One region of the Lysinibacillus sp. NPDC056232 genome, then DNA from elsewhere that is predicted to be linked to it. Evidence: riboswitches for the same ligand, from Rfam matches in the RefSeq annotation. Region 1 holds a riboswitch; the other holds the start of a gene.
What was found. A riboswitch is a leader RNA that binds a small molecule or an ion and turns the genes downstream of it on or off. The one in region 1 is predicted to bind S-adenosylmethionine.
Positions count from the first base shown of each region.

Region 2: it holds a riboswitch for S-adenosylmethionine, as region 1 does, so the genes downstream of both, ACFCYJ_RS05520 (YezD family protein) here and ACFCYJ_RS14265 (Na+/H+ antiporter NhaC family protein) in region 1, are expected to answer to the same signal.

Region 1 is NZ_JBHJTF010000018.1:764-9,128, forward strand. It holds partial or broken gene ACFCYJ_RS14260 (hypothetical protein) at 1-413, shown strand, start outside; gene ACFCYJ_RS14265 (Na+/H+ antiporter NhaC family protein) at 989-2,272, opposite strand; SAM riboswitch class I at 2,380-2,487, opposite strand; gene ACFCYJ_RS14270 (protein NO VEIN domain-containing protein) at 2,861-3,871, shown strand; gene ACFCYJ_RS14275 (restriction endonuclease) at 4,005-4,319, opposite strand; gene ACFCYJ_RS14280 (winged helix-turn-helix domain-containing protein) at 4,352-4,921, opposite strand; gene ACFCYJ_RS14285 (DUF7662 domain-containing protein) at 5,239-5,493, shown strand; gene ACFCYJ_RS14290 (GmrSD restriction endonuclease domain-containing protein) at 5,509-7,329, shown strand; gene ACFCYJ_RS14295 (helix-turn-helix domain-containing protein) at 7,462-7,596, shown strand; gene ACFCYJ_RS14300 (hypothetical protein) at 7,719-7,922, opposite strand.
Region 2 is NZ_JBHJTF010000005.1:17,168-25,532, forward strand. It holds gene ACFCYJ_RS05500 (DMT family transporter) at 1-895, opposite strand, end outside; gene ACFCYJ_RS05505 (LysR family transcriptional regulator) at 1,030-1,905, shown strand; gene ACFCYJ_RS05510 (hypothetical protein) at 2,066-2,197, shown strand; gene ACFCYJ_RS05515 (phosphopantothenoylcysteine decarboxylase domain-containing protein) at 2,569-3,243, shown strand; SAM riboswitch class I at 3,655-3,751, shown strand; gene ACFCYJ_RS05520 (YezD family protein) at 3,820-3,990, shown strand; gene ACFCYJ_RS05525 (ECF transporter S component) at 4,187-4,774, shown strand; gene ACFCYJ_RS05530 (acyl-CoA dehydrogenase family protein) at 4,792-5,934, shown strand; gene ACFCYJ_RS05535 (ABC transporter ATP-binding protein) at 5,949-6,842, shown strand; gene ACFCYJ_RS05540 (ABC transporter substrate-binding protein) at 6,855-7,949, shown strand; gene ACFCYJ_RS05545 (ABC transporter permease) at 7,968-8,365, shown strand, end outside.

The DNA.
Region 1 (8,365 bases):
CGTTTTACCATGATTTTGAATTGGATTTTTTTGGTATTGAAGGTATGAATAAATATGTTGAAATCAAATCCAATGGTGACGTAAAATCAGCAAAATTATATGTGCGAAATGTTTTTGTTGAAGAAGCCAAACTAATTTTTAATAATGGGATATTCTTTTGGAGAAATAAACTAAAATTTAAGTTAAATATATACAATAAATCAATTATGCCAAATGTAGCGAGAAATAACCTTTTAAAGTCTGATATAAAGATATTAAGTAATTCTATTCAACAAGCTCTATATTTAAGTATATTAGAAGAAATAAAAAACCCAATTGAACAAATGGTTTTCAAAGAGTATATAAAAAAATATCATAAATATAAAAATACTTTACTTAAAAGTGAATATAAAGCAGTTATTGATAATTTATAAAGTATTACGCATTTATTCTGAAGATTAAAACTCTATTTTCAAGTTTTTATTAGCTATGTAACAGTGCAAAAGATTAATTTAATAAACAATATGTCGCGATAAATTGAAAATGTATATAACAATTTATAAAAACTTGCCTCCGTAAGGTGTTTTTCAAAACCTTGGTCAAAACTAGGTCAGAGATTTTCAAGAATAGCTAAAAGCCCTTATAAATACTGATAAAACAGCGCTTTTAGGAGACGCCGGTTCGACTCCCGCTGTCTCTATACATAGATTGGATGTGAAACGCAGTTATATTAATAATTTTTGAGATTTGGAATAGTGAACGGGAGTTGAACTCCTGGCCCTATTTGTTAAAGACTAATTGATAAAAGTTAGGAAACTGTGGAGATTAAAGGTACAGGTGAATTTAATCAACCTTTTTAAGATTTTTATCGAAATTTATTACAAAGAAGAATAACCTCAAATAAAAAATCCAATCGTTTTGATTAATCTTTCTTTCAAAACAATTGGATTATTTCAATGTAAAATCAATATTTTTAAAAGCTACACCCGTCACTTTAAAGTAATGAAGTTCAGACTTTCTTTGGTTTCGGGTATCCACTAAGGATAGCGATAATCCCACAAATTCCTATCAAAATCGGGTAAAAAGAGTATTGCAGCATGCTCACTGGCGATATTCCAGCTACACTTGCGGCTGCCAGGAATTGGGCCCCATATGGCAGAAGACCTTGGATCGTACAGGAGAAAATATCTAATATACTTGCGGACTTTCTCGGCTCAATCCCATACTGATCAGCAATATTTTTTGCAAGTGGACCAGCAATTAAAATAGCAATTGTATTATTGGCAGTAGAGAAATTAGTAAGACTCACAAGGCCGGCAATCCCGAATTCAGCACCCTTTTTTGATTTAATTCTTCGTGTGGCAAGGTGAAGTAGGAAGTCAATTCCCCCGTTAAGCTTAATAATCTCCACCATTCCAGCTATTAAGATCGCGAGAAATGCCATTTCATACATGCCTGACATTCCTTCGCCAATCTTTTGAAAAAGGTCCATTAACTGATAGCTACCATCCGCTAAGCCAACAGCCCCGGCGAGAACAATCCCAAATGCAAGGACAAGGAAAACATTCATTCCTACTAGCGCAAAAATAATAACCAAAACATAGGGAACAATTTTTACCCAGCTATAGCTTAAATGCTCTACTTGTGTCGCCGTTTCACCCATTGTGATAACCCCTAAAATAATGCTCGTTACAATAGCTGCCGGCAACACAATCCAAAAATTCACCTTAAATTTATCCTTCATTTGTGCACCTTGTGAACGAACGGCAGTGATGGTTGTATCTGAAATAAAGGATAAATTATCGCCAAACATCGAACCGCCAACAATCGCTGCCATTACTAAAGCCATGGAAAAGTCGGTATGCTCGCTGATCCCAACTCCAATTGGTGCCAGTGCAACAATTGTTCCTACCGAAGTACCCATTGATAGGGAGATAAAGCAGGCAATGATGAACAAGCCTACGACAAGTAAGTTTGGCGGAATGACTGACAGAGCAAAGTTAACAGTGGAGTCCACTGCCCCCATGCCTTTTGCTACCTCTGAAAAGGCTCCAGCCAATAGAAAAATAACAACCATCAGCATGACATTTAAATTTCCTGCGCCTTTACAAAAAATATCAACCTTTTGCGAAAACGATTCTTTTCGATTCATCGCCAGAGCCACAGCGCCCGAAATGGCAATGGCTACAATGACAGGGAAGGCGTAAAAATCACCTGTAATAACCCCTGAACCAATAAATAAAACCAAAAAAACAACAAATGGGATTAACGCCCATGGATTCTCTTTCTTCATTGTTCTACCTCCAAAAATTAAAAATGGATACGTCTTTGTCCATTCTCTTCCTAAAAAAGACCTCTTCTTGAAATAACAAGAAGAGGTCTTATATCTATAAAACACTCCTCTTATCTATCAAGCCATTGCTTGCTGGATTTGGCACAGTAACTTACTCACAAAGTTCCGCTGCCGAGATTTCATAGGGCCAGTCCCTCCATCTCTCTTGATAAGAAGAAAAACATATTATTTTTTGTACAATAATAAAATGTTATAATAAAACATCTATATTTGCAACTTATTTTTAATCAAACTGAATTTCAAAACGACATCAAAGTACATTTTCTCAAAAAAGTTTACTTTACTTTAAGGCTACCACGGCAAAATGAGAGAAGCTTTAAATCTTCGTGAAATTTAGTGTCTTTAATCTCTCGTAATTAAAAACACACTGCCCGTAATCATAAATAGAGCCAAACTATAAACGTTTAAGATTATTCATCTATTAATGAACTTTTTGACAATGTAATAATCATAAATTATAGTAAAAATACAAAATTCAAAAAATATTAAAATTGAAATGGAACGTTTCCTGAAACTAAGGGTGAACATATGAGTAATTTTATTGTAATGCAAAATGCTACACACGAAGAAGAAATCATCGGAGGATATATGTGGTCCCCTCAAAAAAACAAAAATGGAAATAGTAATCATGCGTACGAACGAATGGCTACAATTAAGGCTGGAAATAAAATTTACAGCTGTTATGATCAAGCAATTCGAGCGGTAGGTATAGCAACGTCAGATTGTTATATTGCAGAACAACCGCATGAGCTACAGGAGAAAAATCTATGGTCAGATGAAGGATATAAGGTGGATGTAGATTACACAATTTTAGAACGTCCAATTATGATTAGAGATGTTTGGGGAGATATGGAATCTGATCGTCCGCAAAAATATTCAGCCTTTCAAGAAAATGGACGAGGGAATCAGGCTTACTTATTTCCCTGTCCTAAAGCTTGGGCTAGCTTGTTTGACAACTTTTTTAACGAAGATAGCCCTGAAGCAGAACTAATAGAAGATGGTGAAATTAACGAGGAAATGTTTGCGACTTCTAGTTACGAGCAGGGAGAGTCTAGAGTTAGAAAAAAGCTACAAAAAGACTTGAAAAAACGTAAAAAAATTGGTGATACTGCAGAGCAAAAAGTATTTGAATATGTGAAAAAGAAAGTAATAGAAGTATTCGGTGAAAAATACGGAGAACAGGTAGAGCATGTAGAGCAAACGCAAGGTGATGGATTAGGATACGATATTACAGCATTTGATTATTTACAGCCACAGTCTCCTCCAAAACCAATAAAAATTAAAGTTAAGGGTACAACATCAACAAATACAAGTGCAGTCTACTCAATTTCTTATCCTGAATTGGAAAAAATTATTCAGTATAAGGATGAAATGTGGCTAGTACGTGTATATGGTGTAGGCAAGAAAAGTGAGATGAAAATGGAAATAGATAATGACTTTAGTAGTTATAACTCAGTAAATGATTTGTTGACACGTAAGTATGCATATATTCCATCAACAATTGATGTATATGGCACACGAGTAGAAAACAATAAATGAATTATTAAACTTCAAAATAAATTCTCCTATACTTGACGATAAAGAATAGGATTTTTCTCTACATAAGAAAGACTCGATATATCTTAAAAAATGCAGCAAACTTCAAATAAGCTTGCTGCATTTTGCCTCCGGGTTATAAACCTTCCTCAAAAAAGTCTAAATCCATACGCTTTATTGTAAAGATCTGTACATTCGATACACCTACATTGTATAAAAACATGAGCTCAGTAAGTTTCATTCCATCAATTAATATTAATGATTTATCGATACTCTCGGAATATGTAATTGCTTCTTTTGTAAAACGAGATGTAGTGATATAAATCCCTTTGTTAGCTTTAAAGCCTACTAAGCTTCCTACAAATGCTTGGATATCAGGTCTTGAAACTGGATTTGTCCAACGTTTTCCCTGTAAGTAGATTTTATCTAACCCCAAGATGTCTTCTTTCACAATGCCATCGATTCCACCATCACCAGATTTTCCTACCGCTTCCCAGCATCAGAAATCGATCCTCCGTAACCCATTGCTACGATTAATTTTACAATTAATTGCTCAAAGAATTGAGGAGAGCATTCCATAATTTTTTCTAATAGTTCGGTTTGCAATGATTGCTTTAAGATTTGATCGTTTTCATTCATAATTTCTAAGGGGGTCCTGGAATCCTCAGAAATAACTGTTTGTATATCAGAATCTGTGGAAGGTTTTGTACGATTTTTAAATGCTAAAAATTGAGGATAACGTTCTAATACTTTCTGATTGATTTCTTTATCAGACGAATCTTTAAGAAGTTTTAAGCCTTCGGATGTAATTTTAAATACAGCACGTTTTGGACTACTTATTAGACCGGCATTTTTAAGATAAGTACGTGCCCAACCTATTCGATTAACGACAACTGTTTGATTTCCACTAGGGAGAAGTTCTTCTACTTGTTCTTCTGATAAATTGAAATAGTGAGGTAAAAATTCATACAATTCTTTTAATGTATGCTCATTTTCATCTTTTAGATAGTCTAAAAAGGGATACATAAATTGTTCATAAGTAGGTATTTGCAAGTGAGTCATTCCTTTGTATTAATATAAAAAATCTATATTTTTATTTTACGATAATTGTATAAGATGTGGGACTTAATATTATGTATAATATAGGTATAAGGAAAAAATATAATTTAATGCCATTTTTAGGGCGTTTTGATAAGAAGTAGAATTGGAGATTAAACAGCTTATTGGAAGAAAGAACACATCCTGAGTGTTTTATTGGTCTTGAAGTCAGCCATAAATATAGGAAATAATTACGTGAAACATTTACCTTTTATGTAAGGGAAGCGTCCACATTTAGAGTTTGTGTGATTTAATACCGGAGGAGGGATATAATGCGTGGGGAAAAGTATTTGCAACTACAACAATTTTTAAAATCAAATGGTTCAGAGTGTATTACACTTTCTTTTGGAAATATCGAAATGATTTTAGGTTTTAAACTTCCCGACTCAGCATATAAATATTCTGCTTGGTGGAGTAATAATATTGGTTCTCATACACAAGCGCACTCTTGGGTTGACGCTGGTTACAAAACTCAATCAATTCAATTGGGAAATCAAGTTATTTTTAAGAAAGATATAATAAGATGAAAAAAGGAGATTAAAATGAGTAGCACATTTAAGTCAAATGATACAGCAATTGTAGATATTTTAAAAAATATAGAGAATGGACAAATTCAACTACCAGATTTCCAGCGTGGATGGGTTTGGGATGATCATCGTATAAAAGCATTAATCGCAAGTATTTCAAATGCATACCCTGTTGGAGCATTGATGTTTTTGGAGTTTAGTGAAAATGGTGAAATTCGTTTTAAATATCGCCCGTTTACAGGTGCTAATGCAGCAGATAGTCCAGAAATTTTAGTCTTGGATGGACAGCAAAGGATGACGTCAATTTTTAACTCTTTATATTCGAGAAAACCGGTACAAACGCGTACTGAAAAAAATAAAGAAATCCAACGCTATTATTATTTAGATATTGAAAAAAGCTTGAATAGTACAACGGACCGTGTAGATGCAGTAATTTCTGTTCCAGAAGATAAAATTATCCGAACAAATTTTGGGCGAGATATAGAGCTAGATGTTAGTACGCGAGAGAAAGAATTTGCTAATAAAATGTTTCCATTAAACATTGTCTATGATTCTGTGGAATGCATGATGTGGATGAGTGAGTATCAAAAATTCTATAATTACGACCCTTTAATCTTTCAAGATTATATAGAATTTAACAAAGAAGTACTAGTACCAATTCAAACGTATAAAGTGCCAGTTATTACTTTAGGAAAAAATACACCTAAAGATGCCGTTTGCCAAGTTTTTGAAAATGTAAATACTGGCGGAGTCTCGTTAACTGTTTTTGAATTGGTAACAGCTACTTTTGCTGCAGATAATTTTGAACTTCGAAAAGATTGGGAAGAACGAATGAAAAAAATGATCGATTTGTCTGCTTTATCGTATGCAAATCAAGATCAAGCACTACTAAAAGTAGTATCTTCATCAGATTTTTTAACTGCGATAACGCTTTTAGATCGCTATTATGTTCGTAAAAATGGTGGGGAAGCAATAAGTTGTAAAAAACGTGATGTTTTAAAACTAACCTTAGAGAAATATCAAAAGTATTCAGAGGATTTAATGGAAGGCTTTATTCAAGCGGCTAACTTTTTGAAGGAACAACGGATTTTTACTGCACGTGATTTACCATACAGTACTCAATTAATCCCATTATCGGTTATGTTCACGGTACTTAAAAGCAAAGCACAGGATAGCACAGTGAAACAAAAAATATCTAGTTGGTATTGGTGTGGTGTATTTGGTGAGATGTATGGAGGAGCAAATGAAACTAGATTTGCTACGGATGTTTCTGGAATGATGGAATGGATTGATGGAGGAAAAGAACCAGATACTGTACAACGAGCATACTTCCAACCTACCAGATTACTTTCTTTACAATCTCGGTTAAGTGCTGCGTATAAAGGAGTAAATGCACTAATACTAAAAAAGGGTTGTTTAGACTTCATTACAGGTAGCTCAATGGACTTTACTACATTTTTAGATGAAAGTACAGATATACATCATATATTCCCTCGTAAATATTGTGAGGATAACAAGTTAGAAAAACGAAAATGGAATTCCGTTGTGAATAAAACCCCATTATTTGCTAAAACAAATCGAGGAATTGGTGGTTCTGCACCAAGTAAATATTCTCAAAAAATTATAATTGATAATCGAGTAACTGAAAAAAATCTAAATAATTATCTTGAAACACATTTAATTAGTATTGAAGATTTGAAAAATGATAATTTCGAAGAATATTTTATCAAAAGAGCAAAATCGTTACTGAACTTGATAAGTGTTGCAATGGATAAACCAATCTCAAACTTAGATGGGGAAGATGTTGTAGAAGCATTCGGTAAAGCGTTAATTTAAATTCTCTTTTGAATATTGTTTAGTAATAAAACCTGAGAATTATGAGACGAATTAAAAAGCTCAATAGGTATGGCCATATGGTCCTGCACCCCTAAAGTTAGAGTCAAAAATCTAACCTTAGGGGTGTTTTTTATGGTGAAATACAGTGAAGAATTCAAAATAAATGTGGTTAATGAATATATGAAAGGTCCTTTAGGTTATAAATTATTAGCGGAAAAACATGACATACCAAATTACTCGCAAATAAAGCGTTGGGTATGTGCCTAAATAATAGCTATGAAGGGTGATAGCGAAATAACCTTACTCATAAGTAATATCACTAATACTAAGATAATGAGTAATCGCCAAACCAATATCACTTTGACATCCATATCACAACCTTTCACGCATCATTTAACCCGCATTTTTACTAAATAAATTATTAAAGTATTTAAGCCTAATAAAATAAAATCAAAAAATAAATTATCAATCCCTAAATCTGTTATTTGAAGAATAGATACATCTTCTGATCCTTTATACTGAATCCATTTAAACGGAATCCCTAAAATAAATGCAATCACCAAACTAATAATAGCAATATAGTTTCTCTTCACATGTCCACACCTCGGAAACGTAAGTAGCAAACATAGTTTCTTAATATTTTAGGCGTCACCTTTATTCTCCTTTTTCCTTTAGATTACTTTACTATATGTCCCTGTAAATAAAGCACTTTTTAATACAGCTTCCTAGTAATAGAGCACACCTTTAATTTAAAATAACCGCCATACCTATCGCAGTAAGAGAAGCGATAACAAATGCCCCTACAATCATCCGTTGAGGAGTATCCTTTTTTTCCGCCTCTCGTCACAAAATATTCAGTAACTCTAACAACCAAAAATAAAATTAAAGCTGGTATAGCTAGAACATTAATTGTAAGCTCTTTGCCTGTTACGAGCATTAAAGAAACGAATAACATTCCATATACTAATGCTACATAAAAATGCATTACTCAATGGACCTAGAACTCCGGATTCACTTAACTTTTTCTTATTTGTAG
Region 2 (8,365 bases), on a different contig from region 1:
GTATAGCTTTTTCGTCATCATGTTTTTTAATAAAGCGTAATACATGAAGATGCTCTAATTGCGCAACAAGGTTACCAATTAGAATAAAGCTTCCACCTATTAATACTTTTATCGTTATTCCTTCACCAATAAACATCATGGCAAACATCGCTGCAAAAATTGGTTCTAAGGAAAATATTAGTCCTGTATGTGTAGCAGAAGTAAACTGTTGTGCAACAGTTTGACCTACGAAGCAAAAAGCACTACAAATGACACCGAGTCCTATAATAGCAATCCAAGAAGTCGTTGTATTTGGAAGCGTTGGTGTTTCGAAAATGAATGATAACACGAGTGCATAAATCCCGGCAAAACCGAGCTGGTAAATGCCATATGAAATTGATTCAACATTACGTGTAAATGTACTGTTTAACAGTAAATAAATCGAATAACATAGTGCTGCGATGGCTACTAAAATATCCCCTTTTTGAAAGGTAAATGAGCCATGAGCAGTTAAAACAGTAATCCCAATCATTGTGCAAACAATCGCAAAGCTAACGGCTCTTGAAGGTAATTTTTTGTCAATAAAACTGCTGAAAATAGGTACTAAAATAACTGTTAGACTTAAAATAAATCCAGCATTTGATACCGAAGTTGTTTCTAGTCCCAATAAGCTTAGAACAAACACAATGAATAATAGAAACCCTTGAATAGCCGCATATTTTAAAGTTTTAGCATCGGCCTTAATTATACGTTTATAAAAGATGATACCTGCTACGAAAAATGCGATGATACAACGCAATGCCACCACATTATAAACAGCCATTGTTTCAAGCCCCATTACCATAAAGGTATAAGATAATCCCCAAAACATTGTTACTATAACCATTAATAAATTTGCTTTTCCTTGGATACTCATTATGCTCACCCACAATCTGTGTACTAAAACAGTTTTCAACCTAAAATTTACTATATCTCTTGTATTGTGATTAGTAAAACGAATGTTTATAATAATCAGTATTAAAAAAATTCATGTATATCGAGGACAAGACAATGAGTTTAGTCAAATATGAGATTTTGAATAAAGTGGCTGAGGTAGCTAGCTTTACAAAAGCAGCAGAGGCATTAGGATTAACCCAATCTGCTGTAAGTCATGCTGTTTCAAGCTTAGAAAAGGATTTCGGCTTTGCACTCATTCACAGAAGTCGAGCGGGTGTCACGTTAACAAGTGAAGGAGATACAATGTTAAGGGCAATGAGGCATGTCCTCGATGCACAGGAACTGTTACAGCAAGAAGCAGCACATATACTCGGCGTTACGCGTGGGAAAGTACGAATTGGTGTGATTTCAAGTATTTCTTCAAACTGGATGCCAGAAATTGTTCATATTATGGAAAATCAATTTCCTGGTATACAAGTTGAATTACGTGAGGGAGATTATTATGAAATAGAACAATGGCTATTGAGTGGAGAGGTGGATGCAGGATTTTTAAATGGTCAAAAGTCAAAGCAATTTCGGTATACTGAACTACAGCAAGATCCATTGCTGTGTATTGTCTCCGATAAAAGTCCACTCTATGATAAAGCAGAAATTGATATTGTTGAACTAGAAGATTTGCCATTTATCATGACTTCATATAAAGGGACAAATGATGTAAAAGTCCTGTTAGAGCAATATCACGTGAAGCCAAATATTCGCTTTGAATTATCGGAAGAGGTAGGGATTATTTCGATGATTTCTCATCAGCTTGGAATTAGTATTTTACCGAAATTAGTGATAAATAACTTACCACCTACGATAAAAGCCATACCTTTAAAACAAGGAGGCTATCGCACAATTGGATTAGCTATGAATCACCAAGCATCACCAGTAACAAAGAAATTTGCGGAGATATTAAGTTCCTGGTTAAAAGAGCAAAATATGAAATAATTTTTAGTGGAGAGCAACAAGCGCTATAAAAACAACATTGAAGCATCACATAGCATTACGTTAAAATAGTATTTGTATATTTATCTTCATTCAGCAGATCTTTTTTGTACCGAAAGCGTAGCGGCAGGTACAGAAGATTCCCACCTCTAAAGATGGAGAGATGAATGCAATTTTGATTACTTTTTCAGTGGGTGTCCAAACACCTACTGAAATAGAGGAACTCAGTCTAAGAACGCCACGTCCTGTAGCAATTTATCTGTGCGAAAGCGCAGCGACAGCAACACACGACTGAGTGACCAACATCATGTTGCTGACGCTACGTTAGCACTGCGCTTTCGCACAGAAAACATCATGTTGGCCCAAAGCCTCCGGCGGATGTCACGGATTTTCAAAGGGATGAATACAAGGATGTTAGCCTAAAATATTCTCATCCTGCGAAAACGGCTAACTGACCTGCATCGGTAAAAACGCCACGTCCTGTGGCATTACCGAAATGACCGACATCGTGTCGGCCCTCGTGCAGGCCTAGGCACAATTCAAAATCCGGACGCATTGTTTATCTGCGCGAAAGCGAAGCGTCAGCGGCAAATGTTTTCTGTAGCGAAAGCAAAGCGACAGCTACAATTACGCCAAGGCGAAATTGATTAGAAAAAAGGTGAGTGTATGGGGACATTACGAGGTAAGACCGTACTCATTACAAGTGGGGGAACACTTGAAAAATGGGATCGTGTGCGTGGACATACGAATTTATCGAAAGGGTCGATGGGCTGTTATTTAGCTGAAGCGGCACTAGCGGCTGGGGCAAACGTATTGTATATGCATGGTTATTTCGCACAGCTTCCAACGAATAAAGATAAAATGCGTACCATTGGATTTGAAGGCATTGAAGATTTAGGCGAGAAAGTTCGACATGCTGTTCAGGAAGAACAGATAGATATCGTTGTTATGGCGGCTGCAGGTTCTGATTGGCTCATTGACAAAGTGTATGACCAATCTGGGAATTTACTTGAGGAAACCGGTAAAATGCCATCTGACGAGCCACCTATCATCCACTTTAAAAAGGCACCTAAAGTATTAGGTCAAATAAAGGGGTGGCAGCCGAAAGTTACTCTAGTAGGCTTTAAACTTGAGGCAACGGATGATGAGGAATTTTTACTGTCCCGGGCACGTCTACGGATGGAATCGGCCAATGCTCAATTTATGGTAGCTAATAGCTCACAGTCTTTATATGGTGGAGATGAGCCACATTGGATCGTACCGGCTGAAGGACAACCCATTAAGGTGATGGGCAAAGAACAAACAGCCAAAGCATTAATGGGATGCTTACAAAAACATTAAATCTCTCTTATGCGAGTGCGATGTCTATCAGCGAAGAAGTCATCCCTATCAGCGATGAAAAAAATCATTCAATTTATGCTAGCAAAAAAACTGTGCAGACGGAAAGTGCGTCTACACAGTTTTTTTATGGACCTCAGGTATTTAAGAAAACCCAATAAAGTTATTTAACTTCTTTCAGCAGAAGTGTGAGATGAATGCGGATTTAAGCTACTTTTCAGTGGGTGTCCAAACATCCGCTGAAAAAGAGGAACTCAGGCTAAAACTTTCACAAGCTTTCTTCATAAATTTTGCGTCCCTTTTACTGACAAAATGAACCATTTCGCTTAATTTCATAGTATTCGTCTAGGTTTTGTAATATTTATATTGACAATAGGTTTTCAGAATTATAGAATTATTTCCAAGAAACGTAATACCTTATCAGGAGAAGCGGAGGGACTTGGCCTAATGAAGCCTCGGCAACCGATATGAATCGGTGCCAAATCCAGCAGAGTTTTCTGACAGATAAGGGGGTCCATCGAATCATCATGATGCGTTGACCTCTTTTGTACAAAAAAGTATGAGAAGGGGTGTATCGGAATGTCTCAAACAGCAAAGATTGATGACAAGAAATTAGAAGTGATTGCCAATGCTATTCAAAATCTACAATTTGGCGAGGTGCATATCACCATTCAAGATGGCGTTATTGTGCAAATTAATCGACTTGAAAAGCAAAGATTTCCACAAAAAAAACCGAATAATCGCAGCTGACTAGAAATCTGGAGGCCACATCATAAGCAGGAATCTTTCCTACGCTTATATGTGGTTTTTTTTGACCCCGTTTTACGGCAGTAAGAAGGGCACTGAACTGACCGTAAAAGCCCGATTGGTTCAACGTAGGATCCGTAGGTATGAAGAATACCCATCTGATTGAAGTTTTTCTTAATTAGTAGCGATTTAAAAAGGAGTGAGCAATTTGAGATTAAGATATTTCATGAATATTGGTGTACTGAGTAGTATATCAATTGTATTGATGTTATTTAATTTTCCGTTACCACCGTTTCCTAGTTTCTTACAGGTAGATTTTAGTGATGTGCCGGCCTTATTAGCAGCAATGACGATGGGACCAGTTGCAGGGATTTTAGTGGAGCTATTAAAAAATATATTGGATTGGTTATTGTCAGGAAGCATGACTGGTGTACCGGTAGGGCATATGGCCAACTTTACAACAGGCGTGTTATTTATCATCCCGGTGTATTTCTTCTATTCAAAAATACAAAGTGGGAAGGGGCTTGTCATTGGTTTGCTTGCAGGTACAGCTTCGATGGCAGTTGGTATGAGCCTTCTGAATTATGTGCTTTTCCTACCAATGTACACTTTATTTTTAGGAATGGAACCTGTGAAGGGGGATGCTTTAACAGATATGATTGTATTAGGGATTCTACCATTCAATCTAGTGAAAGGTGTCATTGTCATGATTGTAACAATGATAGTATTCCGAAATATTCGAACTTGGATGGCTCAGCAATGCTTGAAATATAATCGTACATATTAAAAACAGGAGGTATAATAATGACGACAAAAACAGTTAAAAAGATTGAAGAAATTGCAACTTCGCTTGCGCAAAAATTTAAGGAAACAGCCGTCACGCGAGATCAAGCAGGGGGGAATGCTAAAAATGAGCGAGATTTAATACGGGAAAGTGGACTTTTAAAACTCTTAATTCCGACTGAATATGGTGGTTTAGGAGGTGATTGGCTTGATGTCCTACAGGTTGTGCGTATTTTTGCTAGAGTAGATAGCTCGCTAGCACATATTTTTGGTTATCATTTTGTCAATTTAACGACGCCACATTTATGTGGAAATGAAGAGCAAAAAGTGCGTTATTATACGGAAACCGTACAACGAAATTTATTTTGGGGCAATGCCTTTAACCCTATTGATATTAAGTTAACGGCAACGAAGCATGACAAACATTACATTTTTGAAGGTAAGAAAACATTTTGCTCAGGTAGTGTAGATTCTGATTATTTGTTAGCATCAGCGCTGTTAGAAGGTCGGGAAGAGCCTTTGTTGGCTATAATACCTACTAAACGAATAGGTATAGAAGTGAAAGGGGATTGGGATAATTTTGGTCAACGTCAGACAGATAGTGGGACAGTCGAATTTCATGCGGTACGTGTGGAACTTAATGAAGTACTGGAGAATGGCTTTAATCGCGATGAGTTTTCTCGCCTACGTTTAAATATTTCAAGCTTTATCTTAAATCATCTGTATTTAGGTATTGTAGAAGGCGCATTTGAAGCAGCAAGAATTTACACACAAACTGAAACGAGAGCGCGTTCACCGCTCTACACTTCAGCAACAGAGGATCCAATTATTCAAAAACATTTTGGTGAATTTTTTGCTCAGGTAGAGGCGGCCAAATTAGTGGTGGAACGTTCAGATGAATTGTTCCAAAAGCTTTGGCTAAAAGGAAGTAACATAACGCTAGCAGAACGTGAAGCGTTAGACGATGCTGCGAATGTTGCGAAAATTGTGACGACGAAAATAGGGCTAGACATCACTTCTCGTATGTTTGAGGTTATGGGAAGTCGTGCTACAGCTAATCGCTACGGCTTTGATCGCTACTGGCGTAATTTACGGACGATGACGCTACATGTGCCAGTAGATATGACCATACAAGAATTAGGAAGACGTGTCTTACAACGTTAGAAGGGGTGAATATCATGGTGCTATTAGAGCGTGTAGAAAAGCATGACAATAATGACTTGGAGAAGACGAATGAGGCGCTTGCGCCAGCAACAAAAAATAAAATAGAGGCGAAAAACATTCATTTCGGTTATCAAAATGTTCGAATTTTAAACGACATTTCGATCAATGTGCAGGAAGGTGAATTTCTCGTTCTGATGGGCCCGAGTGGTTGTGGAAAAAGTACCTTTCTTCGTTTGCTTGCAGGACTCGAGCAACCAAACGCCGGAGACATTACGATTGATGATGTGTCGCTTCAAACACAGGCGCCAGATTGCGGTGTAGTATTCCAAGATTATTCTCTGTTTCCTTGGTTAACGGCACGTAGCAATATTGTGCTTGCATTAAAACAAAAGCTTGGGAAAACGAAAAAGAAACAAGCATTACAACAGCTTGCAGAGGATTATTTAAAGCTTGTCAATCTAGGCCACGTCATTACAAAATATCCTGGACAAATGTCTGGAGGGATGAAGCAACGTGCAGCCATAGCCCGTGCATTGGCTTACGGATCAGATTTACTACTAATGGATGAACCGTTCGGAGCACTTGATCCGATTACTCGCATTCAACTACAAGATTTAATGCTCCAAATTAGTCGGGAACAAAAACGCACCATTGTTTTTGTGACACATGATGCTGATGAAGCAATCTATTTGGCAGACCGCATTATCATGTTTGGTCTTGGCAAAGAAGGGGCTGTGACAACTAGTTTAGAGGTACCGTTTAAACGGAAAACGACAAATCGTAAAAAACTATTTGAAAGTGAGGAGTTTTTAACTTTCCGAGACAATGTATATGAAGTAATGAATAAAGAGATACTCAATCGAATTGAAGAGACATCACTTGTGACAGCGGATGGCGCAGGGATTTAAGGAGGAACTGGTTTGCAAAAGCGTAAATGGAAAAAATCAATTTATACATTTTTAGGAGGTGTCAGTTTACTTGCTCTAACAGCATGTGGTGCGGATAAAAAAGTAAGTGAGCCAGCTTCAGCAGAGGATTTGTCGGAAAAAACGTATGACATTAAGGTCGGATATAGTCAATCCAGCGGTGCGCCATTAGTAGATGTTGCGCTGCAAGAAGGCTATTTTGAGGATGTCGGCGTCAATATCGAACGTATCGGTTTTGCGAACTCTGCTGACGGATTAAATGCGCTGCAAGCAGGGAAAATTGATGTCGGTCTGTCATTCGGCACAGCCGGTCCACTGACATTCATTTCAAATGGTTCTGATTTCAAAATTATCGGTGGTCATTTAGAAGGTGGACATCCGATTTTAACGAAAGCAGAAAATACTAACCAATACAAAACTTTAGCAGATTACAAAGGTAAGAAAGTTGGTACAATTCGTATCTTCACGTCGGATATCGTCTTTCGTTCAGCATTAGCAGAGGAAGGAATAGATTGGGAGAAAGATTTAGAAATTATTGAGTTTAAAACGGGCAGTACGTTATTAGAAGCAGTTGCTTCCGGAAAAGTAGATGTGGCAGTTTCCGCAAACTCATTCTATGCGCAAGCACTTGAAATGGGCTTGGAGGCAGTAAGTTGGAGCAACGATTTACAGCCGTCCCATGTGTGCTGTCGTGTCGTGACAAAAGAAGAGTTGTTAAAAGAAGATGATGGCGAAGGCTATAAACGCTTCTTGAAGGCATTAATTTTGGCGGAGCGTACGAAGATTGAGCATCCAGAAAAAGCGGTGGAAGCCGCACGTGAACATTTGAAGGTAGATGATGAAGTGATTAACGCCATTGTCAACGAGGGTCATTCTAATTATTCGGCCGATCCAAATAAAGACAGCGTTATCGCCATGTGGAATCAAATGCAAGAAATAGGTTATGTCAAGGATGTTGAGGATATTGATATTAATGAATATATCAATATTGAATTATATGAAAGTGCACTGAATGAGTTAATCGAAGAACATCCATCTGATGATTATTTTAAACAATTACTAGAAAAATTTAATGCACAAAATGCCTAAGTAGAGGAGGGACACCCTGTGCGCCTATTTTTTAAGCAATATAGCATCACGATTTTGATAGGGCTACTTGTACTTGTAGCCTGGGCGCTGTTCACGAAATACGCGAGTTGGATTAACCCTGTGATTTTCCCAGAGCCCATTGTTGTGTGGACGTCCCTACAAGAAAAAGCCCAAGAGTTATTTAGCGGCTTTATTAGTTCCATGCAGCTATTATTGCCAGCCTATCTGGGTGCAATAATCATTGGTATCGCAGGCGGTGTATTTTTCGGCTTACATCATCAATCACGCAAAATTTTAATGCCGTATTTTCATGCATTCAGTCCAATTCCACCGACATTATTTATACCCTATGTCATTGCGTTAATGCCAACGTTTCAGTCGGCATCAACGTCACTCATTTTTATTGGTGCGTTTTG